2 regions of the Streptomyces sp. NPDC033966 genome follow, and region 1 is predicted to be linked to the other one. Evidence: riboswitches for the same ligand, from Rfam matches in the RefSeq annotation. Region 1 holds a riboswitch; the other holds the start of a gene.
What was found. A riboswitch is a leader RNA that binds a small molecule or an ion and turns the genes downstream of it on or off. The one in region 1 is predicted to bind S-adenosylmethionine.

Region 1 (11,323 bases):
ACATCCTGGACCGCCCGCGCAACGTCCCGACCCGTACGGCCTTCGGTGTCGCCTGGATCGCGGAGTACATCGTGCTCCTCATCGGCGGCGGCAACGACATGTTCGCCCAGTACTTCCACCTGTCGATCAACTCGATCACGTGGTTCGTCCGGATCGGCTTCTTCGCCGTCCCGGTCCTGGCGTTCATCGTCACCAAGCGGATCTGCCTCGGCCTCCAGCGCCGGGACCACGACAAGGTGCTGCACGGTCGCGAGACCGGCATCATCAAGCGCCTGCCGCACGGTGAGTTCGTCGAGGTCCACGAGCCGCTGTCGCAGGGCAAGCTGCACACGCTCACCGCGCACGAGCAGTACAAGCCGGTCGAGATCGGCCCGACGGTCGACGAGAACGGTGTCGAGCGCAAGGTGACGCGCGGCGAGAAGCTGCGTGCGAAGCTCAGCAAGGGCTTCTACGCGGAGAACAACCAGATTCCGAAGCCCACGGTGGAGGAGTACAAGGAGATCCAGGCCGGACACGGCCACCACTGATCTCCGGCACGACCGCTTGAGGGACCGGCCCCGGCCGGTCCTGGTGTCGCCACGGCGAGAGCCCCGTCCAGTCGCTGGACGGGGCTCTTTGCCGTCTCCGGGGCTGGATAGGCTGAGATCCTTCCCATCGGACGTACCAACCCCGACGAGCAGCAGGAGCTGACCATGAACGTTGCGACCCCGGCAGGCGGCGACAGCGTGGCGGCCCGCGGCTGGCCGGGCATCCTCGAAGCTCTGGTCAGCCGGCAGGACCTCGCCAGCGAGGACACCGCCTGGGCGATGGAGCGGATCATGCGCGGCGAGGCCACGGACGCGCAGATCGCGGGCTTCGCGGTGGCCCTCCGGGCCAAGGGCGAGACCGTGGCCGAGTACACGGGGCTGGTCCGGACGATGTACGCCCACGCCAACCTGATCGAGGTGCCCGGGCGGACCGTGGACATCGTCGGCACGGGCGGCGACGGCGCCAAGACGGTCAACATCTCGACCATGTCCGCCATCGTGGCCGCCGGTGCGGGCGCCAAGATCGTCAAGCACGGCAACCGGGCGGCGTCCTCCGCCAGCGGCTCCTCCGACGTCCTGGAGAAGCTCGGCGTCAACCTGGCCCTCACCCCGGAGCGGGTGGCGCAGGTCGCCGAGGAGGCCGGCATCACCTTCTGTGCCGCGGTGGTCTTCCACCCGGCCCTGCGGTACGCCGCCTCGGCCCGCCGCGACCTCGGGGTGCGTACCGCGTTCAACGGCCTCGGCCCGCTCACCAACCCCGCCCGCGTCAAGGCGCAGGCGGTCGGCGTGGCGGACGCGCGGCTGGCCCCGATCATGGCCGGGGTGCTCGCCGAACGGAACACCTCCGCCCTGGTGTTCCGCGGCGACGACGGCCTGGACGAGCTGACCACCACCGGCACCTCCCGGGTGTGGTGGGTCCGTGACGGCGAGGTCACGGAGCACGCCTTCGACCCGCGTGACGTGGGCCTCGAAACGGTCGACATCTCGGCCCTGCGGGGCGGTGACCCGTCGTACAACGCGGACGTCGCCCGCCGCCTGCTGGCGGGGGAGACGGGCCCGGTGCGCGACGCCGTGCTGCTGAACTCGGCGAGTGCCCTGGTGGCGCTGGACCCCGGCACGGGCGCGCTGGAGGAACAGCTCGCGGCCGCCATGGCCCGCGCGGCCGAGTCCATCGACTCCGGGGCGGCCCGTGCCGTGCTGGAGCGCTGGGTGGCGGCGAGCAACGCGTAGGCCCTGGCCGAACGGCGCGAGATGCGGCGTGTAGAAGGAGACCCCGGTCCACATCGTGGACCGGGGTCTTGCGCGTGCGGGATCTTGTGGCAGGATGCTCTCCAAGGTCACGAGTGACAGCGTTTAGGCCCCGGCTTGCTGTCCGGCAACCCTCCTTCCGTGGCGGGGTGCCCCGGGTGATGACCAGGCCGTAGGCAGCGAGGTCTACGGCAAGCGCGGATCCCTCGACACCAGGGGTCCTGGTCTCTCGAGGAGCGTTTTCCGTGAGCAAGCGAATGCGATAGGGCGACTCCGCCCCTTCTTCAACCCTCGGATCAGGGTCCCTTCCGCGTACCCCCGATCAGTCCGAGGCCCTTCCCGTACCCGCTGACGGCCGCCGCCGCGCCGCCGTACCCGCGTACGGGCACACCGAAGCCATTCAGCCCTGCCTGCCGGGAGATACCGCCATGTCCGCATCCCTGAACGCCGCCACCGCCGCCTGCGCCACCGCCGCCGAGGGCCCCGCCTGTGACGGGCCGCTGCCGGTGCTCGGCCGGGACGTCACCGTCCCCCTCGTCACCGGCGGCGAGGTCACCTACGCCGCCCTCGACTACGCGGCCAGCGCCCCCGCGCTCCAGCGGGTCTGGGACGACGTCGCCGCGTACGCCCCCTACTACGGCAGCGTCCACCGCGGCGCCGGCTACCTCTCGCAGCTGTCCACCGACCTGTTCGAGCAGAGCCGCGCCACGGTCGCCGGGTTCCTCGACTGCCGCCCCTCCGACCAGGTCGTCTTCACCCGGTCCACCACCGACTCCCTCAACCTGCTCGCCGCCGCGCTCCCCGCCGACTGCCAGGTCTTCGTCTTCGAGACCGAGCACCACGCCTCGCTGCTGCCCTGGGGCGACGCCCGGGTCACCTACCTCAACGCCCCCCGCACCCCGGGCGAGGCGGTCGCCACCCTGGAGCGGGCCCTCGCCGACCGCGCCCCCTACGGCCCGGCCCTGGTCTGCGTCACCGGCGCCTCCAACGTCACCGGTGAACTGTGGCCGGTGAAGGAGCTCGCCGCCGCCGCGCACGCCCACGGCGCGCGGATCGTGCTGGACGCCGCCCAGCTGGCCCCCCACCACCCCGTCTCCGTACGGGAGCTGGACGTGGACTGGGTCGCCTTCTCCGGGCACAAGCTGTACGCGCCCTTCGGCTCGGGGGTGCTCGCCGGCCGGGCCGACTGGCTCCAGGAGGCGGAGCCGTACCTCGCCGGGGGCGGCGCCTCCCGCAAGGTGGCCCGCCGCGAGGACGGCGGCGTCGACGTCGAGTGGCACACCTCCGCCGCCCGCCACGAGGCCGGCTCCCCGAACGTCATCGGCGTCTACTCCATCGCCTCCGCCTGCCGCGCGCTTCGGGAGGCCGGCTTCGAGAACCTCGTCGCCCGGGAGGAGCACCTCATCGCCAAGGTCCGCGAGGGCCTGGCGGAGGTCCCGGCCGTGCGCGTGCTGTCCCTGTTCGGGGACGACTCCCCGCGCGTCGGCGTCATCTCGTTCGTGGTCGACGGCTGGAACAGCTCGCACTTCGCGGCCGCGCTGTCCGCCGAGTACGGGATCGGGGTGCGGGACGGGCTGTTCTGCGCCCACCCGCTCGTACGGACCCTGCTGGGCAGCGAGCCGCAGGCCCAGGGGGAGTGCGGGGCGCCGGAGGCGGCGCCGGGGGAGCGGTCGCTGAACGCGATCCGGGTCAGCTTCGGGGCCGGCACCCCCGACGAGCACGTCGAGCGCTTCGTGAGGGCGGTTCGGGAACTGGTCGAGAACGGCGCGAAGTGGCAGTACCGCACGGAAGAGGGCCGCTGCGTCCCGGCGGTGTAGCCCGCGCAGCGGCAGCCCGGTCTACCGGCCCGGGAGAGGGCTACGCGTCGAGGCCGATGGCGAAGGCGGCTTCGAGGTCGTGCTGGGAGTACGTGCGGAACGCGACGTGGGTGTCGGTGGCCTCGACGCCCGGGATCTTGCTGATGCGGCCCGGGATGATGTCCGCGAGGTTCTCGTGGCGGGCCACGCGGACCAGGGCGATCAGGTCGTACGTACCGGTGACGGAGTAGACCTCGCTGACGCTGTCCAGCTGCGCGATGGACTCGGCGATCTCGGGGATCCGGTCCACGCTGGTCTTGATGAGCACGATCGCGGTGATCACGGTTGGCTGTCTCCCTCGCCGGCAGTCACTGGTCTCCTCACTCTAGTCGTACGGCGATAGCGGGCCCACGCGTAGCAGAAGCCGAGCGAGAAGCCCACCACGTGGGCCAGATAGGCCACCCCCGGACCGCTCCCCGCGCGCTGCGCCGCCAGCCACTGGAGGCCGAACCAGAACAGCAGCACGATCCACGCCGGGAAGCGCAGCGGCAGGAAGAGCAGGAACGGGAACAGGCTCGTCACCCGGGCCCGGGGGAAGAGGCACAGGAAGGCCCCGAGCGCCGCTGAGATCGCCCCGGACGCCCCCACCAGGGTCTGGTCCGAGGACGCGTTGGCCGCCGCGTAGGCCGCCAGCGCGAGGTATCCCGTACAGACGTAGAACACGAGGAACGGCGTCCGGCCCATCCGCTCCTCCGTCATCGCGCCGAAGACGTAGAGGAACAGCATGTTCCCGAGCAGGTGCAGCCAGCTGCCGTGGACGAAGAGCGCCGTCAGCGGGGTCAGCAGCGGGCGCCCGGCCCCCGAGAACAGCTCGTCCGGGACGACGCCCCAGTGCCGGAAGTACGCCGTCCCCGTCTCGGTCAGCAGATCGCCCGTCCCGTAGGCCGGGTTCAGGCCAGAAGCCGGGCCGAGGAAGAACACCGCGCAGCAGGCGGCGATCAGCGCGTACGTGACCACGGGCCCCCGCGCGGCATCGCACAGGGTCCGCCACTTTACGATCATGAGACAGAGCATGACGCAGGTGCACCCACCTGAGGGTGGTGCCAGGCCGTAGGGTTACGTGCTGCGGTCCGCCGACCGCACCGTAGGGCTTTAATTGAATGAGCTACGAAGGAGAGAGCGGCCTGATGACGGTTCCCCTGCCGACCGACACCACCCGGTGGCGCTGCACCCTGTGCGGCAACCTCACGCGGTTCGATGTCACCCGATCGTCGAAGGTCGTGGAGTACGTCCACCTCGATCTTGCCGGGGAGCCCAAGGTCGAGGAGCGCGAGGTGGTCAGTGAGACCATCGAGTCGGTCCGCTGCCGCTGGTGCAACGCGGTGGACCAGATCGAGCTCGTGGACAGGCCGGGCACCGACTCCTGACGGAGCCGGGCCCACAGTAGATCACGGTAGGGGTGACGGATTGTGGAGCCAGCAAGCGGCGCGAGGCCGGCCGACGCGGCCGGCGACGCCGCGGAGGTCCTCGACCGCCCGCTGCCGGAAGGCGTGCGGCGCCGGGTCGTCACGATCGTCTCGGACGCCTTCGGCGGTCTGACGGTCGGGGACCTCCCGGCGCAGCTGCGCCAGTACGCCCGGTTCACCCCGACCCGGCGCGCCAAGTTCGCGGGCAACGCCATGGCCGCGGCCGTGGAGACCGACGGGGTCTTCCGCAGCCGGATCGCGGAGAAGCTGCGCGAGGCGCAGCCGGAGCTGGCCGGGGCGCTGGAGTCCGGGGCGCCGCCCGCCGCGGCGGACCCGCTGGACGTGGCGGCCGCCGCGTACGTGCTGCGCCCGGTCGGCTGGGTCAAGCTGGTGGCGTCCGCCGGTGAGGAGGCGCAGCGCGCCGACGCCGAGCGGGTGGGCGACGAGACCCGGCGGGAGCTGGAGCGGCTGCGCGAGGAGCTGGCCCACCTGAAGGAGGCCCAGCGCGCCGGGGGCGAGCAGGTGCGGGCCGAGCTGGAGGCCGCCCGCAAGGAAGCGGAATCGCTTCAGCGCAAGCTGCGCAGCGCCCTGAGCGACGTCAAACGGGGCGAGGCGGCCCTGCGCAAGCTGGGTGGTGAGATCGACGGGATCCGCGGTGAGGCGGCGGCGCAGGTGGCCGCCGCCGAGAGCGAGTCCCGGCGCCTCAAGTCCCGTCTCGCGGAGGTGGAGTCGGCGCTGGAGACCTCGCGCCGGGCCACCCGGGAGGGGCGCAGCATCGAGGACATGCGGCTGCGGCTGCTGCTGGACACCGTGCTGGACGCGGCGGCGGGGCTGCGCCGCGAGCTGGCGCTGCCGCCGGTCTCGACGCGGCCGGCCGACACCGTCGACGCGGTGGAGCCGGGCCGGATGACTCCGAAGGACATCGCGGCGCGCGCCCTGTCGGAGACCGATCCGGCGCTGCTGGACCAGCTGTTGGCGCTCCCCCAGGCGCATCTGGTGGTCGACGGGTACAACGTGACGAAGACCGGCTATCCGACGATGCCGTTGGAGAAGCAGCGGCTGCGGCTGCTGGGCGGGCTGTCGATGCTGGCCGCGCAGACGGGTGCCGAGATGACGTGCGTCTTCGACGGCGCGGAGCTGGCGGCTCCGGTGCTGCTCGCGCCGCCGCGCGGGGTGCGGGTGCTGTTCTCCAAGGCGGGTGTGACGGCCGACGAGTTGATCCGCCAGCTGGTGCGGGCCGAGCCGCCCGGCCGGCCGGTGGTGGTGGTCTCGACCGACCGCGAGGTGGCCGACGGGGTGGCGAAGGCGGGTGCCCGTCCGGTGACGTCCGCATTGCTGCTCAAGCGCCTTTCGCGCGTTTCGTAACTGCCGCCGGAAATGCCGTGGTCGGCGGCACAAACGGAAGACGTACCGTCAGCCCTTCGGCACGCAGCGTGGGGCTTCGGTGAAGAAAGCGGAACGGCATCGGGATTTTTCTGCAGGGGGTTTGAAGTGATCACGGGCGTGTCGCTAGGGTCCGCTCAAACCTTCGTGCGGTAGCTCACCCATTCGGGTGCGGGCGGAGGTGCCGCCCGCGTCCTCGGCGGTCCTACGAAGAAGGAGCCCGCCCCCGTGGCGTCCCACCGCCGACCCAAGCAGCCGGCCCGCACGCGCGTGACCGTGCTCACCGCCACCGCCGCCGCGGCGGTCGCCCTCTCCTCGCAGTCGGCCATGGCCGCTCCCGCCGGCCCGGACAAGGACGAGGTCAAGAGCAAGGTCGACGCCCTCTACGAGGAGGCCGAGCAGGCCACCGAGAAGTCCAACGGGGCCCGCGAGCGCCAGGCGGAGCTCGAAAAGGAGATCGCGCGGCTCCAGGACGCCGTGGCCCGCGACCAGGGCGAACTCAACGACCTGCGCGACACGCTCGGTTCGCTCGCCACCGCCCAGTACCGCGGCGGCGGAGTCGACCCCTCCGTCGCGCTCCTGCTCTCCGGCGACCCCGAGACCTACCTCGACAAGGCCGCCACGCTCCAGCAGGTGAGCGGCAGGCAGCTGGAGGCGATAGCCAGGATCCAGGCCAAGCAGCGCGCCCTCGCCCAGCAGCGCCAGGAAGCCGCGGGCAAGCTCGCCGACCTCGACGCCACCCGCAAGGAGCTCGGCGAGAAGAAGAAGGCGGCCCAGGACAAGCTCGCCGAGGCCCAGGCCCTCCTCAACACGCTGAGCGCGCAGGAACGCGCCCGGCTCAAGGAGGAGGAGGCCAAGCAGAGCAAGGCCGGCGAGAAGGCCGCCCCCGCCGTGAGCGCCTCCGGCCGCGCCGGGGCCGCACTGGCAGCCGCGAAGACCAAGCTGGGCAGCGCGTACATCATGGGCGCCACCGGCCCCAGCGCGTACGACTGCTCCGGGCTGACCCAGTGGGCCTACGGACAGGCCGGCGTCGGCATCAGCCGCACCACCTACACCCAGGCGAACGACGGCACGCGCATCGGCCGCAGCCAGCTCCAGCCCGGCGACCTGGTCTTCTTCTACGACGACCTGCACCACGTCGGCCTGTACGCCGGCAACAACATGACCCTGCACGCCTCCAACCCGCGCGGCGGCGTCAAGTACGAGTCGATGGACAACATGCCGTTCCAGTTCGGCGTCCGCATCTGACGCGGCAGGGAGGGGCCGCCGTACACCGCCCATCCGGGCGAATTGCGCGGACCCGCTCCGACCTCGCGCCCCGCCCATGACCTGCGTCTGAGGCGGGGCGCCGTCATGTGCGCTCCCCGGCGGCCGTTGGCCGGTGCGTGGCCGCGCGGCTACTGTCTGCCAGCGCGGAACCCGGCACACGGCCGTCCACGGGGGGCGGACCCGGGCCCCGCGCAGCGGAAGGGAGCGGTTCCCCATGGCGTCCCACCGCCGGCCCGGGCTCAGCGGCCTCGACCGGAACACCAAGGTCACCGCCTTCACCGCCGCCGCGGCCGGCGCCGCCGTGGCCATCACGGGCGCGCCCGCGCTCGCCTCCCCGGGGCTTCCCGAGGAACCCGCGGGCGGCGCCCGCGCCCAGGTCGACCGGCTCTTCGAGGAGGCCGAGCAGGCCACCGAGCGCTACAACCAGGCCGGCGAGAAGGCCGACGCCCTGCGCACCGAGATCAGCCGGGCCCAGGACGCGGTGGCCCGCGGCCAGGACCGCATCAACACCATGCGCGGGGTCCTCGGAACCTTCGCCGGCGCCCAGTACCGCTCCGGCGGCCTCGACCCCACCGTCGAGCTGATGCTCTCCGACGACCCCGCCGCCTACCTCGACAAGGCCGCCGTCCTCGGCCGGCTCAGCGGCCGCCGGGCCCAGCAGCTGGGCGAACTCCGCGAGGAGCAGCGGCGGATCGGGCAGCAGCGCCAGGAGGCCTCCCGCAAACTCGCCGAACTGGAGGCCCTGCGCACCGAGGTGGCCACCCAGAAGCGTTCCGTCACGGCCAAGCTCGCCGCCGCGCGCCGGCTGCTCAACGAGATGCCCTCCGAGGAGCGCGCCGACTTCGAGCGCGCATCCCGCTCCGGCGGCCGCGGCCAGGCCGACGGCCTGCCCGGCCTGCCCTCCGGAGGCGGCCGGGCCTCGGGCCGCGCCATGGCCGCCGTGATGGCCGCCCGGGCCGCCGTCGGCCGGCCGTACGTGTGGGGCTCCACCGGCCCCTCCGGCTTCGACTGCTCCGGGCTGATGGTGTGGTCGTACCGTCAGGCCGGGGTCTCCCTGCCGCGCACCTCGCAGGCCCAGCGGTACGCGGGCCGGCAGGTCCCGCTCTCGCAGGCGCAGCCCGGGGACCTGGTGACGTACCGCTCCGACGCCAGCCACGTCGGCATGTACGTGGGCAACGGCCAGGTGGTGCACGCCCCCTACCCGGGCGCGCGGGTGCGGTACGACCCCGTCGGGATGATGCCGGTGTCCTCGGTGACCCGGCCCTGAGTCCGGCCCTGCGTACGATCGGCGGATGATCCCGGTCCGCCGCCGCACCGCCGTACGCCTCCTCGCGCTCGCGCTGTGCCCGCTCCCCGCGGTGGCCGGCTGCGCGGACCCGGCGCCCGTCGCCCCCGCCGACGCGGCCGTACGGCGGGCCGTGGCCGACTGGTCGGCGGCCCCGCCCGCGAGGCTCGCCGGGATCCCGCTGGAGGGCTGGTCGTACGGGGTCACCTCGGTCCGGCAGGACGGCGTACGGGCCTTCGCGCGTGCGGAGCTGCGCTACCGGCTGGCCGGCTACGACGCGGCACCGGCCTCCTCGGCCCGCGAGGTGGAGCTGCTCCGGGACGGCACGGGCTGGCGGGTCACCGCCGACCGGCCCGCCCCCGGCGCGCCGGCGCAGCTGTGGGACCAGGGCGATCCGGCCGCCGTGCGCGGGGAGCACAGCCTGGTCCTCGGCGTCGGCCGGAGCCGGCCGGAGCTGTCCGCCCTCGCGGCCGAGGCCGACCGGGCGGTGCCGGCGGTGAGCGCCGCCTGGCCGGGGCAGTGGGCGGGACGGGTGGTGGTCCTGGCCCCCGCGACGCTGGACGCGATGGCCGCGCTGCTGGGCCGGCCGGCCGACACCTACCGGGGCCTGGGGGCCGTCACCACCGGCAGCACCGGCGGCGGCCCGGCGCCGGCCGACCGGGTCGTCGTCAACCCGGAGGGGTACGCGGGCCTTTCGGAGGCCGGGCGGCGGATCGTCCTCACCCACGAGGTCACCCACGTCGCGACCCGCGCCGCCACCTCGGCGCGGACCCCGCAGTGGCTGTCCGAGGGCTTCGCGGACTGGGCGGCGTACCGGGGGACCCCCACCACCCCGGCGGAGGGCGCCCCCGAGCTGGCGCGCGCCGTGCGCCGCGGCGAGCTGCCGGGCGCGCTCCCCGCCGACGGCGACTTCACCTTCGGCGGCGACCCGTCGGCGGCCGCCCGGGCGTACGAGGGCGCCTGGCTGGCCTGCAGGCTCGTCGCCGCCCGCTGGGGCGAGGCGGCGCTGGTGCGCCTCTACGAGCTGGCCGGCCGCGAAGCCCTGCCGGCCGCGCTGGAACAGGCCCTGGGGACGGACCCGGCCGGGCTCACGGCCGCCTGGCAGGAGACGCTGCGGCAGGAGCTGCGGTAGCGGTCCGGTACGTTGGCGGGGATGCACAAGACGCTGATCGTGACGAACGACTTCCCGCCGCGCCCGGGCGGCATCCAGGCCTTCCTGCACAACATGGCGCTGCGGCTGGACCCCGAGCGGGTCGTCGTCTACGCGTCCACCTGGAAGCACGGTGCGGAGGGCCGCGAGGCCACCGCCGCCTTCGACGCGGAACAGCCGTTCCGGGTCGTGCGCGACCGTACGACCATGCTGCTGCCGACGCCCCGGGTGACCCGCCGGGCGGTGTCCCTGCTGCGCGAACACGGCTGCGAGTCGGTGTGGTTCGGAGCCGCGGCCCCGCTGGGGCTGATGGGCCCGGCGCTGCGGAGGGCGGGTGCGCGGCGGATCGTCGCCACCACCCACGGGCACGAGGCCGGCTGGGCGCAGCTGCCGGCCGCGCGGCAGCTGCTGCGGCGGATCGGCGAGGGCACGGACACCCTGACCTACCTCGGGGAGTACACGCGCTCGCGGATCGCCTCGGCGGTGACGGAGCGGGCGGCGGCGCGGATGGTCCAACTCCCGCCGGGGGTCGACGAGAAGACCTTCCACCCCGGCTCGGGCGGAGCGGAGGTCCGGGCCCGGCTGGGCCTGTCCGACCGCCCGGTGGTGGTGTGCGTCTCCCGTCTCGTCCCGCGCAAGGGGCAGGACACCCTGATCGAGGCGATGCCGAGGATCCTGGCGGCGGTGCCGGACGCGGCGCTGCTGATCGTCGGCGGCGGGCCGTACGAGGCGGACCTGCGGGCGCTGGCCGCCGCGAAGGGGGTCGCGGACTCGGTGGTCTTCACGGGCGCCGTCCCGTGGTCGGAGCTGCCGGCGCACTACGGGGCGGGGGACGTCTTCGCGATGCCGTGCCGGACCCGGCGGGGCGGGCTGGACGTGGAGGGGCTCGGCATCGTCTACCTGGAGGCCTCGGCGACGGGCCTGCCGGTGGTCGCGGGCGACTCGGGCGGGGCGCCGGACGCGGTGCTGGACGGAGAGACCGGCTGGGTGGTCCGGGGCGGCGCCCCCGACGACGCGGCGGACCGCGTCATCACCCTGCTCCGCGACCCGGAGCTCCGCGCCCGCATGGGCGAGGCGGGCCGCGCGTGGGTGGAACGCCAGTGGCGCTGGGACCACCTGGCCGAGGGGCTCCGCGCGTTGCTGTGATTTTCCCGCGGTCCTCTCCTTGACGCGCCGCTCGCGCGGCTCGGCCCTGGCGG
Region 2 (11,323 bases), on a different contig from region 1:
TCTCGTCCTTGGTGATGACGACCTTGCGGGCGCGGCCGAGCAGGTCGAGACCGGCGTTCTCCAGCTTGAGGCCGACCTCCTCGGAGATGACCGTGCCGCCCGTGAGGATGGCGATGTCGCCGAGCATGGCCTTGCGGCGGTCGCCGAAGCCCGGGGCCTTGACGGCGACGGACTTGAAGGTGCCGCGGATCTTGTTGACGACCAGGGTCGACAGGGCCTCGCCCTCGACGTCCTCGGCGATGATCAGCAGCGGCTTGCCGGACTGCATGACCTTCTCCAGGAGCGGCAGCAGGTCCTTGACCGAGCCGATCTTGGAGTTGACGATCAGGATGTACGGGTCGTCGAGGGACGCCTCCATACGCTCCATGTCGGTGGCGAAGTACGCCGAGATGTAGCCCTTGTCGAAGCGCATGCCCTCGGTGAGCTCCAGCTCCAGACCGAAGGTCTGGGACTCCTCGACGGTGATGACGCCTTCCTTGCCGACCTTGTCCATGGCCTCGGCGATGAGCTCGCCGATCTGGGTGTCGGCGGCGGAGATGGAGGCCGTGGAAGCGATCTGCTCCTTGGTCTCGACATCCTTGGCCTGGGCCAGCAGGGCGGCGGAGACGGCCTCGACGGCCTTCTCGATACCACGCTTGAGGGCCATCGGGTTGGCGCCGGCGGCGACGTTGCGCAGGCCCTCGCGGACGAGCGCCTGGGCGAGGACGGTCGCGGTGGTCGTACCGTCACCGGCGACGTCGTCCGTCTTCTTGGCGACTTCCTTGACCAGCTCGGCGCCGATCTTCTCGTACGGGTCCTCGAGCTCGATCTCCTTGGCGATGGAGACGCCGTCGTTGGTGATCGTGGGGGCGCCCCACTTCTTCTCAAGGACGACGTTGCGACCCTTGGGGCCAAGGGTGACCTTGACGGCGTCGGCGAGCTGGTTCATGCCACGCTCGAGACCGCGCCGGGCCTCCTCGTTGAACGCAATGATCTTGGCCATGTGAAGTGGTCCTCCCGGACAGGGGTGGATTGCTCCGGACCGCGCCCGCGCCCGCGACGGACGGCCTGCGGATCCGGCGGTTCCGTCCCGCCGGGTCCTGCGGGCCTCACCGGCCCGGTCCTCGTTTTAGTAGCACTCTCACCGGGAGAGTGCTAACGCAATGATTAGCACTCGACCCCCACGAGTGCAAGCGGCTTCAGGCAACACGCGGGTGACACGGCGGTGACGCGGGGCGACACGCAGGAGGGGCCCACATCCCTGTCCAGGATGTGGGCCCCTCGAGCGTCTGTGCGTGCGTCGGTGGCCGATCGCGTTCGCTCCGACTCAGCCGGCCGCGAGCTTGACCATGTCCGCCTGCGGACCCTTCTGGCCCTGCGAGATCTCGAACTCGACCCGCTGACCCTCTTCAAGGGTGCGGTATCCGTCCATCTGGATGGCGCTGTAGTGGACGAACACATCCGCACCACCGTCGACCGCGATGAAGCCGTAGCCCTTCTCCGCGTTGAACCACTTGACGGTGCCCTGAGCCATGCCTAACTCCCCTATTACTGGCCCTTGCGCGGGACCGCACTTCGCGGTCCCGGGTCAGAACTTGCGCCGGAACGCCTCGACCGCGGCTGAATGTATCCGCACCGGTGCTGTCTGCAACAGGTCAATCCGACGAGAAATCTGGACACGCGGAAACCTTGAAATAGGGTGAAAACTTGGCATATTCCAGGGCAACTCGGGCCAGACAAGCCTCACCAAAGGCCCAAAAGGAACGCGCATGTTGACTCAATGTCAACCATCCGTCGGCCCGCTCATATGCGGCGGGCAAGAACAGCGGAGGGGACTGCCCCAACTCTACCGCGCCCAATCAAGCAGAATTGCCCCCTCCGCTTTTAGCGGAGGGGGCAATTCTGATTTCAACGCGTCGTCCGGTCAGCCTCCGGCGACGGCCGGGATGATCGAGACGCCGGCGCCGTCCGGCGTCGCCGCCTGCAGGCCCCCCTCGAAGCGCACGTCGTCGTCGTTGACGTAGACGTTCACGAAGCGGCGCAGCTTGCCCTGGTCGTCCAGGACGCGCGCGGCGATGCCCGGGTGGTTCTTCTCCAGGGACTCGATGACCTCGGCGAGGGTCGCGCCCTCGGCCGGGACCTCGGCCTTGCCGCCGGTGTAGGTGCGCAGGATGGTGGGGATGCGGACGTTGACGCTCATGGCGCTACCGCCTTTCCGGATGTGTCAGGGGGGAAGAGTCAGGCCAGGCCGGCGGCGCGGAACGCGTCCAGGCTCGGGCGGATGGTGGCGGTCTGGCCACTGTCCGCGGCCACCGCCTCCAGGGTCTTGAGGCCGTCACCGGTGTTCAGGACCACGGTGGTCAGTGCCGGGTCGAGCTGCCCGTTCTCGATGAGCTTCTTCGTCACGCCGACGGTCACGCCGCCCGCGGTCTCGGCGAAGATGCCCTCGGTGCGCGCCAGGATCTTGATGGCCTCGACGACCTGCTCGTCGTTGACGTCCTCGACGTAGCCGCCGGTGCGCCGCGCGATGTCCAGGACGTACGGGCCGTCCGCCGGGTTGCCGATGGCCAGGGACTTGGCGATGGTGTTCGGCTTCTGCGGGCGGACCACGTCGTGGCCGGCCTTGAAGGCGGTGGACACCGGGGAGCAGCCCTCGGCCTGGGCGCCGAAGATCTTGTACGGCTTGTCCTCGACGAGGCCGAGCTTGATCAGCTCCTGGAGACCCTTGTCGATCTTCGTCAGCTGGGAGCCGGACGCGATCGGGATGACGATCTGGTCGGGCAGCTGCCAGCCGAGCTGCTCGCAGATCTCGTACGCCAGGGTCTTGGAGCCCTCGCCGTAGTAGGGGCGCAGGTTGACGTTGACGAAGCCCCAGCCCTCGCCCAGCGGGTCGCCGATGAGCTCGGAGCAGAAGCGGTTGACGTCGTCGTAGTTGCCCTCGATGCCGACGAGGTCGCCACCGTAGACACCGGCCATGACGACCTTGCCCTGCTCCAGGTCGTGCGGGATGAACACGCAGGAGCGGAAGCCGGCCCGGGCGGCCGCGGCGCCGACGGCGCCGGCCAGGTTGCCGGTGGAGGAGCAGGACAGGGTGGTGAAGCCGAAGGCGCGGGCGGCCTCGACGGCGATGGCCACGACGCGGTCCTTGAAGGAGTGCGTCGGGTTGCCGGAGTCGTCCTTGACGTAGAGCTTGCCGGTGACGCCCAGCTCCTTGGCCAGGTTCTCGGCGTCCACGAGCTTGGTGAAGCCGGGGTTCAGGTTCGGCTTGGAGGCCACGTCCACCGGGACGGGCAGCAGCGGCGCGTAGCGCCAGATGTTGTTCGGGCCGGCCTCGATCGCGGCGCGCAGGGCCTCCGGGTCGCCGAGCGGGAGCTCGTAGGCGACTTCCAGGGGGCCGAAGCACTCGACGCAGGCGAAGATGGGGCCGAGCTCGAAGCGGGTACCGCACTCGCGACAGGAAAGTCCGGTGGCGGGTCCGAGGTCGACAGAGGTGGCGACAGTCTGTGCAGCCATGATGGCGAGGCCCTTTCTCCTCATCTTCCCCATGGCGCACTTCGCCATGAGACGGAATTGGCACCTTCCCTAGCCGGGGCCTCGCGCTGGCGAGAACCGACTGGAGGGTTGCCGGGGCTTCAACGGGCCGTGTCCCTCTGCCCCTCTGGATGAGCGGTATGGCACCGGACACACGCGCTCTGTGGCGCGCCGGTGCGTTTGTGCGCGGGACCCCCGGCATGCGGTGGTCTCTCGCGTTGTTCAAGACTGTAACCGAAGGGACGGGTGGTTGAGACAGCCGTCCGAACCGCGAGATGGATCACAATTCGGCCCAAATCAGCCGAGTGCCGCAGAGTGCCGTAGAGACCGCGGAACCCGCGGAGAGAAGCGCAGGGAGTGCTGAGAGTGCTGGATGAGGTGGAGCGCTGGCTGGCAGACCGCTCCTGGTCCGCCGCCGACCGACCGCTCGACCAGCTGCTCGACCGGAAACGGGCGGCCGGGACGACGGTGAGCGTGGTGCTGCCCGCGCTCGACGAGGAGGCCACCGTCGGGGAGATCGTCGAGATCATCCGGCGCGACCTGATCGAGGCCCCGCCCGTCCCCCTGGTGGACGAGCTGGTGGTCGTCGACTCCGGCTCCACCGACCGTACGGCCGAGGTCGCGGCCAAGGCCGGCGCGCGGGTCGTCCACCGGGACGGGATCCTGCCCCGGATCCCGGCCCTGCCCGGCAAGGGCGAGGTGCTGTGGCGCTCCCTGCTCGCCACCACCGGGGACGTCGTCTGCTTCGTCGACGCCGACCTGCGGGACTTCGACTCCGCCTTCGTCTCCGGGATCGTCGGACCGCTGCTCACCGACCCCCAGGTGCAGTTCGTCAAGGCCATGTACGACCGCCCGCTCGGGGACGCCCCCGGCCAGGGCGGGCGCGTCACGGAGCTGGTCGCCCGCCCGCTCCTCAACCTCCACTGGCCCCAGCTGGCCGGCTTCGTCCAGCCGCTGGGCGGCGAGTACGCCGTACGCCGCTCCCTGCTGGAACGCCTGCCCTTCCCCGTCGGGTACGGGGTGGAGCTGGGCCTGCTGGTGGACGCGCTGCACACGGTCGGGCTGGACGCACTGGCCCAGGTGGACGTGGGGGTCCGGCTCCACCGGCACCAGGACGGGCAGGCGCTGGGCCGGATGGCCGCCGCGATCTACCGCACCGCGCAGCTGCGGCTCTCGCGCGGGCACCTGGTACGGCCGGAGCTGACGCAGTTCGAGCGGGGGCCGGACGGGTTCGTGCCGCGCACGTACGCCGTGGACACGGAGGAACGGCCGCCGATGGCCGAGATCGAGGAGTACGCCGTCCGGCGGGTGGCGTGAGGGACGCCCCGAGCCGGCCACGGCGTGACCAGCACGTGACGAACCGGACATTTCCCGGACGTTTGAGCGAGCGGGCCCCGGGCTAGGTTCGCGGCATGGCTTCTCAGGTACTCGTCGCCGCCAACCGCGGCCCGCTCTCGTACGCCCTCGCCGCCGACGGCACCCTCAGCGCCCGGCGCGGCGGAGGCGGCCTCGTCTCCGGCCTGTCCGCGGCGCTCGCGGCCCAGCCGGAGGCCCTGTGGATCTGCGCGGCCCTGTCCGAGGCCGACCGGGAGGCGGTCCGCCGGGGCGTCTCCGAACCCGGTGTCCGGATGCTGGACATCGATCCCGCCGTGTACGACGACGCGTACAACGGCATCGCGAACTCCGTGCTCTGGTTCACCCACCACCACCTGTACGACGTCCCCCGCGAACCCGTCTTCGACGCGGAATTCCGCCGGCGCTGGGACTCGTACACCGCCTACAACCGGGCCTTCGCCGAAGCCCTGGCCGAGGAGGCCGCCGAAGGTGCGTCCGTCCTGGTCCAGGACTACCACCTCGCCCTGGTCCCGGGAGCCCTCCGCGAACTCCGCCCCGACCTGCGGATCGCACACTTCACGCACACGCCGTGGGCGTCGCGGGAGTTCCTGGACATGCTCCCGGACGACATCAGGAAGGACCTGGTGTGGGGGATGCTGGGGGCGGACCGGCTGGGGTTCCACACGGAGACCTGGGCGCTCAACTTCGTCACCGGCGCCACCATGGACGACGAGCGCGGCATCGCGGACTCGTCCATCCCCCGGAACAGCAGCCCCGGGGTCAACCACCGCAGGATGACGGCGAACGGCTGGTACGGGGAGAAGCGGTTCACCACGGTGACCGCCTACCCCCTCGGGGTGGACGGCGACGACCTGCGGTCGCTCGCCCACCGGCCGGAGGTCGACGACAAGCTGGCCGCGCTGCGCGCGGAGGTCGGCGACCGCAAGACGATCGTCCGCGTGGACCGCACCGAACTGTCGAAGAACATCCTGCGCGGGCTGCTCGCCTACCGGGAGCTGCTGACCACCCACCCCGAGTGGCGGGGCCGCGTGGTCCACCTGGCGTCCGCCTACCCGTCCCGGCAGGACCTGAAGGTGTACCGGGACTACACGGAGGCCGTGCGCGAACTGGCCGAGGAGATCAACGCGGAGTTCGGCACGGAGGACTGGCAGCCGGTCCTCGTGTCCGTCCAGGACGACTTCGCCCGCTCCCTGGCCGCGTACCGGCTGGCCGACGTGGCCCTGATCAACCCCGTGCGCGACGGGATGAACCTGGTCGCGAAGGAGATCCCCGTGGTGTCGGAGGCGGGCTGCGCGCTGGTGCTGTCCACCGGGGCGGGGGCGTACGAGGAACTCCGCGAGGACGCCCTGACGGTCAACCCGTACGACGTCACGGCCACGGCCGCCGCCCTCCACGAGGCCCTCACGATGCCGGACGCGGAACGCGCCGAACGCACGAAGCGCCTGGCCGCATCCGCCACGGCCCTCCCCCCGGCGGCCTGGTTCGAAGCCCAGCTGGCGGCACTGCGGGGGTAGGTCGGCTCGCGGCGCGGGCCCGCCATCTCCCCCGCCCCCCGGGGCGGGGCGGTGGCTGCCCACCCGCCCCCGGGTGCGGGTGGGTGGGTGGGTGGGTGGGTGGGTGGGTGGGTGGGTGGGTGGGTGGGGAGCGGTGTTCTGGCTGGGCGGTCTCATAGCCGGTTTGGGGGTTTCCCGTCAGTCCCATCGTCCTTCCGTGTCGTGCCGGTCCCTCAAGGGCGCTCCCTTCGGTCGCGTCGCTACGCGATGTCGCTTCGCTCCACCCTTGACCGACCGACCCGCCCCGGAAAGCCGAAAGACTGCCGGGAAACCCCCAAAAGAACGGCACGGTCCAGAGGAGGAGGGGCGGGTTCTCTCAGCGGTCAGGCGACGGGGCCGGGCGTCGGCTGGCCGGGCATCCGGGCCCTCAAGAGCCGGGATCCCGGGCCGGGGGCGCGACTGTGCGCACGAGAGGTCGACCAGAGCGACCTCCGGAGCCCCCAGGCGCACCAGATCGCTACGCGCTCCTCATGTCTCAGCGTCCGACGACCGCCTTGGGCCGATACCCGCACCGAAATGTTGATCGGAGATGCCTCAGGGTCCGACAGGTCGTCTGGCCCACAGACGCGATGCGTCACGGAGGGGACTCCTCGATGAGGTAGGCGAGCCAACGCCTGATTGTCCAGGTGAGAGTCAAACCCTTCTGGAACGAGCGAGTCACCCGCCAGGGTGAGGACGCATTCGGTGCGCAAGTTCGTGCAAGTTCGGTGCATCCGATGGTGTCTGCGGAGCAAGCTTCCACACAGCGAACGTCAGCCCCGAGCGAGGAGGACACCATGGCTCTGCGGAAGCTTGGCAAGGACCCTGAGAGCAAGGACGGCGGCTCGCCCACGATCTACCTCGACGACGCCACGGACACGTACCTGGTGCAGGGGTTCAAGGTGACGGACGCGGAGCGCAGGCAACTGATGGACATCCCGGATCACGAAGATGTCATCGAGCTGCCGCGACGCATGGCGCAGTACTTCTTGGAGGTTAAGGGTGCCGATGGTCCCGTCGTTTGAGGAGCTCCTGGCTTCGACGGAGCACAGCGCGATCCATCTGGAGATGCGGGACGGCTACATGGAGTCCGACCCCAGCTTCGTCGCCTGGCAGCAGGGGTTTCGCGACCTGCCCGAGGACAACGACCCGGAGTTCCGCCCGTGGCTCAAGTGGGTTCGGAAGGCCACGGACAGGGGCGTCGCGATTCGGCGGGCCCGCGTGTTCTCCATTCCGGAATCGGACTACCTCCGCTTCGAACACCACGTCTCGGACGCCAACGTCAAGGCGGGAGAGCAGATCAGGTGGCTGGCCCGCCGCAACGCGACTGACATCGCTTTCCCGGGCAATGACTTCTGGGTGTTCGACAACAGGACTGTGCTCGTCCTGCACTTCGACGGGAACGGAGAGCCCGCTCCGGGGGAGTGGTTGGAGATGACAGAGGATCCGACGGTCCTCAAGCTGTGCACCAGCGCGTTCGAAGCCGTCTGGGACCGGGCGACACCGCACGCGGAGTACCAGCCCACCTAGCGCCTGTGAACACATCACCTTCATCGGCAGTCCAAGACGCCCGTGCTGCTCTCGGCAGACGGCTGCGAGAGATTCGCAAGCCGACCGGCCTGACAGCACGGGCGTTGGCCACGCGTGCCGGCTGGAGTGAGTCCAAGGCGTCTCGCATCGAGAACGGCAGGACGCCGCCCTCTGACCGAGACCTACTCGCCTACGTCACCATCTGCGGAGTCCCGGAGGAGTACGAAGACCTGCGTGCCACTGCCCACGGCATCGACGAGATGTACGTGGAGTGGAAGCGTTTGCAACACGCCGGCCTCAAGCACGGCCAAGAGGCCCATGTCCCGCTGTACGCCCGCACGAGCCGCTTCCGCATCTACGAGCCCGGCGTGATCCCGGGTCTCCTTCAGACGGCCGACTATGCGACCGCGATCATGAGCCGCATTGTCACGTTCAGGCAGATCCCGGACGATGTCGAGGCAGCGGTCAGGGTGCGCATGCGCCGCCAGCGCCACCTCCACGACACCCACCGGCGCTTTGGAATCGTCCTGGAGGAATCCGCGCTCCGCTCCCGCTTCGGCGGCCCCAGCGTGATGGCCGCACAGCTTGGACACCTGCTGCAAGTAGCTGCGTTGCCGAACGTCAGCCTTGGCGTGATCCCTATGACCGTCGAAAGGATCATGTGGCCCGTCGAAGGGTTCTGGATCTACGACGAGACCCAAGTGATCATCGAACTGGCAACCGCGCAGGTCACCGTGAAGCAGCCCAGCGAGATCGAGACGTACGCCCGCATGTTCGCTGAGCTGGCCAAACTGGCTTGCCATGGGCAGCCGGCCCGCGCCCTGATCGCGGAAGCCATCACCGCACTCGGGTGACTTCCCGCAAGCCCATGCAAGTTCATTGAGGCCACTTTGGCCCCGTCCCTACCGTCGTCAGCACACCCGGCGACTGGAAGGCGGATGGCATGGCAAGGGCGAAGACGAAGGCTCCGGACTGCGCGTTGGAGTACGTCGTGTACCGGCACGTCGAGTCGTGCCCCGGACCGGTAGCGGCGTGAGACGGCTCCCGGAGTACATGAAGCCCGAGGAGCGGCGAGAGCGCGCCTGGCGGTCCTTCCACGCCCGAAGACGGGAGGAGGTGAAGCCCATGTCCGACCCCGGAGACAAGTCCGGAAGCGCCGGCGGAGACCAGTTCCCGCCCCCACCGCAGTAGGCCCCCCAAGTGTCGAGAGAGAGGAAACCGACGTGACGACGATGCTGGAGACCCCCGTCGCCCTACGGCGCGGACGCGACCTCGTCAGTCCCGAGCTGTTCGAGCGGCTCGCCGCGTTCTGCGCCGACGAGTACGGATACGAGCGCGCGGTGGCCGACCGTGTGATGGACCAGGCCATCGCGTTCGTGTACGTCCTCGGCAGCGAGAAGGCGTATGACCTGGCGCCGAGCCAGCAGGTGGACCCGGGCTGGCACACCTTCATGCTCCACACCCAGGAATACGCCGACTGGTGCCAGGCCCAGTTCGGCTTCTTCGTACACCACGCTCCGAACTCCAAGGTCCGCACCAGGCCCCTGATGGTGTCCACGGCGGACCGGATCAAGGCGGCCGGGTTCGAGGTGGACGCGAGCCTGTGGGGCACGGCCGCCGAGTGCAACCAGTCCGCGTGCTGCGGGGACGGCCCCTGCTGCTGAACGACAGCGGTCCGGGCGTGGCTAAGGCGCCCGGACCGCACCATCCCAAGGGTTCCACTGATGAGCAGCAATGACGAGGGCCTGACCGGACGAGGCCGTGTCACCGTGTTCGCGATGTTCGGGGTCGTCTTCGGCTACGCCACCCACCACCTCGACGAACGGCGCATCGGTGACGTGGCCGTGGTCGGCCCCCTGACCCCCGGTGTCGAGTGGGGTCGGCTGTGGCGGATGGCCCGCACCTGCGGCCGCCCCACGGCCACGGACCACGAGCTGGCCCAATGGGTACTCACCCAAGCCACCCGCTCGTTCGTCTGCGGAAGCGACCGCATCGCCCAATTCCAAGAGCAGGACTGGAAGCTGGAGCCCGGCGGGAAACGCGTCACCTTCGATGCGGCCTACGCCAACCGAGACCACCTGTGGACCGGGAACCTCACCGTAGAAGGGGTCACCCCGGAACAAGTGGCCGAACAACCGACCATCTACCAAGCCTAGGAGGAGGCTTCCGATGAGTGAGCAGTACGAGTACGTCCCACACCGTCTCCTCCGCCTCCGGGTCCGCGACATCGCCTCCGGCGTCGAAGGCGAGCTGATGGCCGTCATCAACGAGAACGTCTCCGACTCCCTCGCCTACGAGCGCTGGGTGGAGCTCGCCTACATCCGAGGCGCCTCCGGCCGCGAGTTCACCACCGCCGTCACCAACGTCCAACCCGCCCACGACCAGCCCACGACGACCGCCAGACGCCGGGATCAGAGAAGCGCGTAGCGATCTGGCGCGCCCAACAGCTCCCTGGGCTGCCCGGATCAACCTCTGGTGCGGGTATCAGCCACAGACGGTCGCCGGACGCTGAGACGACAGGAGCGCGTAGCGATCTGGTGCGCCTGGGGGCTCCGGAGGTCGCTCTGATCAACCTCTCGTGCGGGTAGTCGCGCCCCCGGCCCGGAATCAGGGATCAAGAGGCCCGGATGCCCGGCCGGCCGACGCCCGGCCCCGTCGCCTCATCGCTGACACAGCCGTCCTTCGACCATGCACCGTGCCGTGCCCGGCCCCGTCGCCTCATCGCTGACACAGCCGTCCTTCGACCATGCACCGTGCCGTTCTTTTGGGGGCTTCCCGTCAGTCTTTCGGCTTTCCGGGGCGGGCCGGTCGGTCAAGGGTGGCCGAAGGCCATCGCGAAGCGACGCGACGAAGGAGCGCCCTTGAGGGACCGGCACGACACGGAAGGACGATGGGACTGACGGGAAACCCCCAAACCGGCTATGAGACCGCCCCGGCAGGACACCGCTCCCCCGCCCCCGGACCCGCAGACGGAGGCGGGTGGGCAGCTACCGACCCGCCCCCACCCCCTCGAGGGGGAGATAGCGGGCCCGCGCTGGGAGCCCTCACCCCCGCAGCGCCCCTGCCAGCTGCGCCAGGAACGCCGACACCGCCGCCGGGCCGGGGAGGACGAGGTCGGCTCGGGCGGCGAGTTCCGGGACTTCCGCCGAGCCGCTGCACACCAGGAGGCCCGGGAGGCCGTCGGCGCGGCGCTTCTCGACCGCCGAGTACGCCGCGAGGTCGCCCAGGTCGTCCCCCGCGTACAGGACGGCCTCGGCGCCGCGCTCCGTGAGGAACTCCGTCAGGGCGACGCCCTTGTCCATGCCCGGCGGGCGCAGCTCCAGGACGGCGCGGCCCGGCTCGACCATCAGCCCGTGGCGGGCCGCGAGCTCCGCGAGGGGTTCGCGGAGGGCGTC

Region 2: linked by a shared signal. The riboswitch ahead of thrC (threonine synthase) and the one ahead of ACZ518_RS14130 (aminotransferase class V-fold PLP-dependent enzyme) in region 1 are both predicted to bind S-adenosylmethionine.

Annotation. Positions count from the first base shown of each region.
Region 1 covers NZ_JBVIRQ010000004.1:394,155-405,477, reverse strand. Annotated here, with positions in the region: gene qcrB (cytochrome bc1 complex cytochrome b subunit) at 1-527, shown strand, start outside; gene trpD (anthranilate phosphoribosyltransferase) at 693-1,757, shown strand; SAM riboswitch class IV at 1,863-1,979, shown strand; gene ACZ518_RS14130 (aminotransferase class V-fold PLP-dependent enzyme) at 2,204-3,592, shown strand; gene ACZ518_RS14125 (Lrp/AsnC family transcriptional regulator) at 3,633-3,914, opposite strand; gene ACZ518_RS14120 (rhomboid family intramembrane serine protease) at 3,911-4,645, opposite strand; gene ACZ518_RS14115 (hypothetical protein) at 4,759-4,998, shown strand; gene ACZ518_RS14110 (NYN domain-containing protein) at 5,038-6,402, shown strand; gene ACZ518_RS14105 (C40 family peptidase) at 6,649-7,668, shown strand; gene ACZ518_RS14100 (C40 family peptidase) at 7,904-8,956, shown strand; gene ACZ518_RS14095 (hypothetical protein) at 8,982-10,106, shown strand; gene ACZ518_RS14090 (glycosyltransferase family 4 protein) at 10,128-11,270, shown strand.
Region 2 covers NZ_JBVIRQ010000017.1:108,569-119,891, reverse strand. Annotated here, with positions in the region: gene groL (chaperonin GroEL) at 1-982, opposite strand, end outside; gene ACZ518_RS33965 (cold-shock protein) at 1,307-1,513, opposite strand; gene ACZ518_RS33960 (MoaD/ThiS family protein) at 1,904-2,179, opposite strand; gene thrC (threonine synthase) at 2,218-3,492, opposite strand; SAM riboswitch class I at 3,510-3,648, opposite strand; gene ACZ518_RS33950 (glucosyl-3-phosphoglycerate synthase) at 3,877-4,827, shown strand; gene ACZ518_RS33945 (alpha,alpha-trehalose-phosphate synthase (UDP-forming)) at 4,923-6,380, shown strand; gene ACZ518_RS33940 (hypothetical protein) at 7,196-7,423, shown strand; gene ACZ518_RS33935 (DUF6879 family protein) at 7,407-7,928, shown strand; gene ACZ518_RS33930 (helix-turn-helix domain-containing protein) at 7,934-8,782, shown strand; gene ACZ518_RS33925 (glycine-rich domain-containing protein) at 9,152-9,592, shown strand; gene ACZ518_RS33920 (hypothetical protein) at 9,653-10,084, shown strand; gene ACZ518_RS33915 (hypothetical protein) at 10,098-10,355, shown strand; gene otsB (trehalose-phosphatase) at 10,973-11,323, opposite strand, start outside.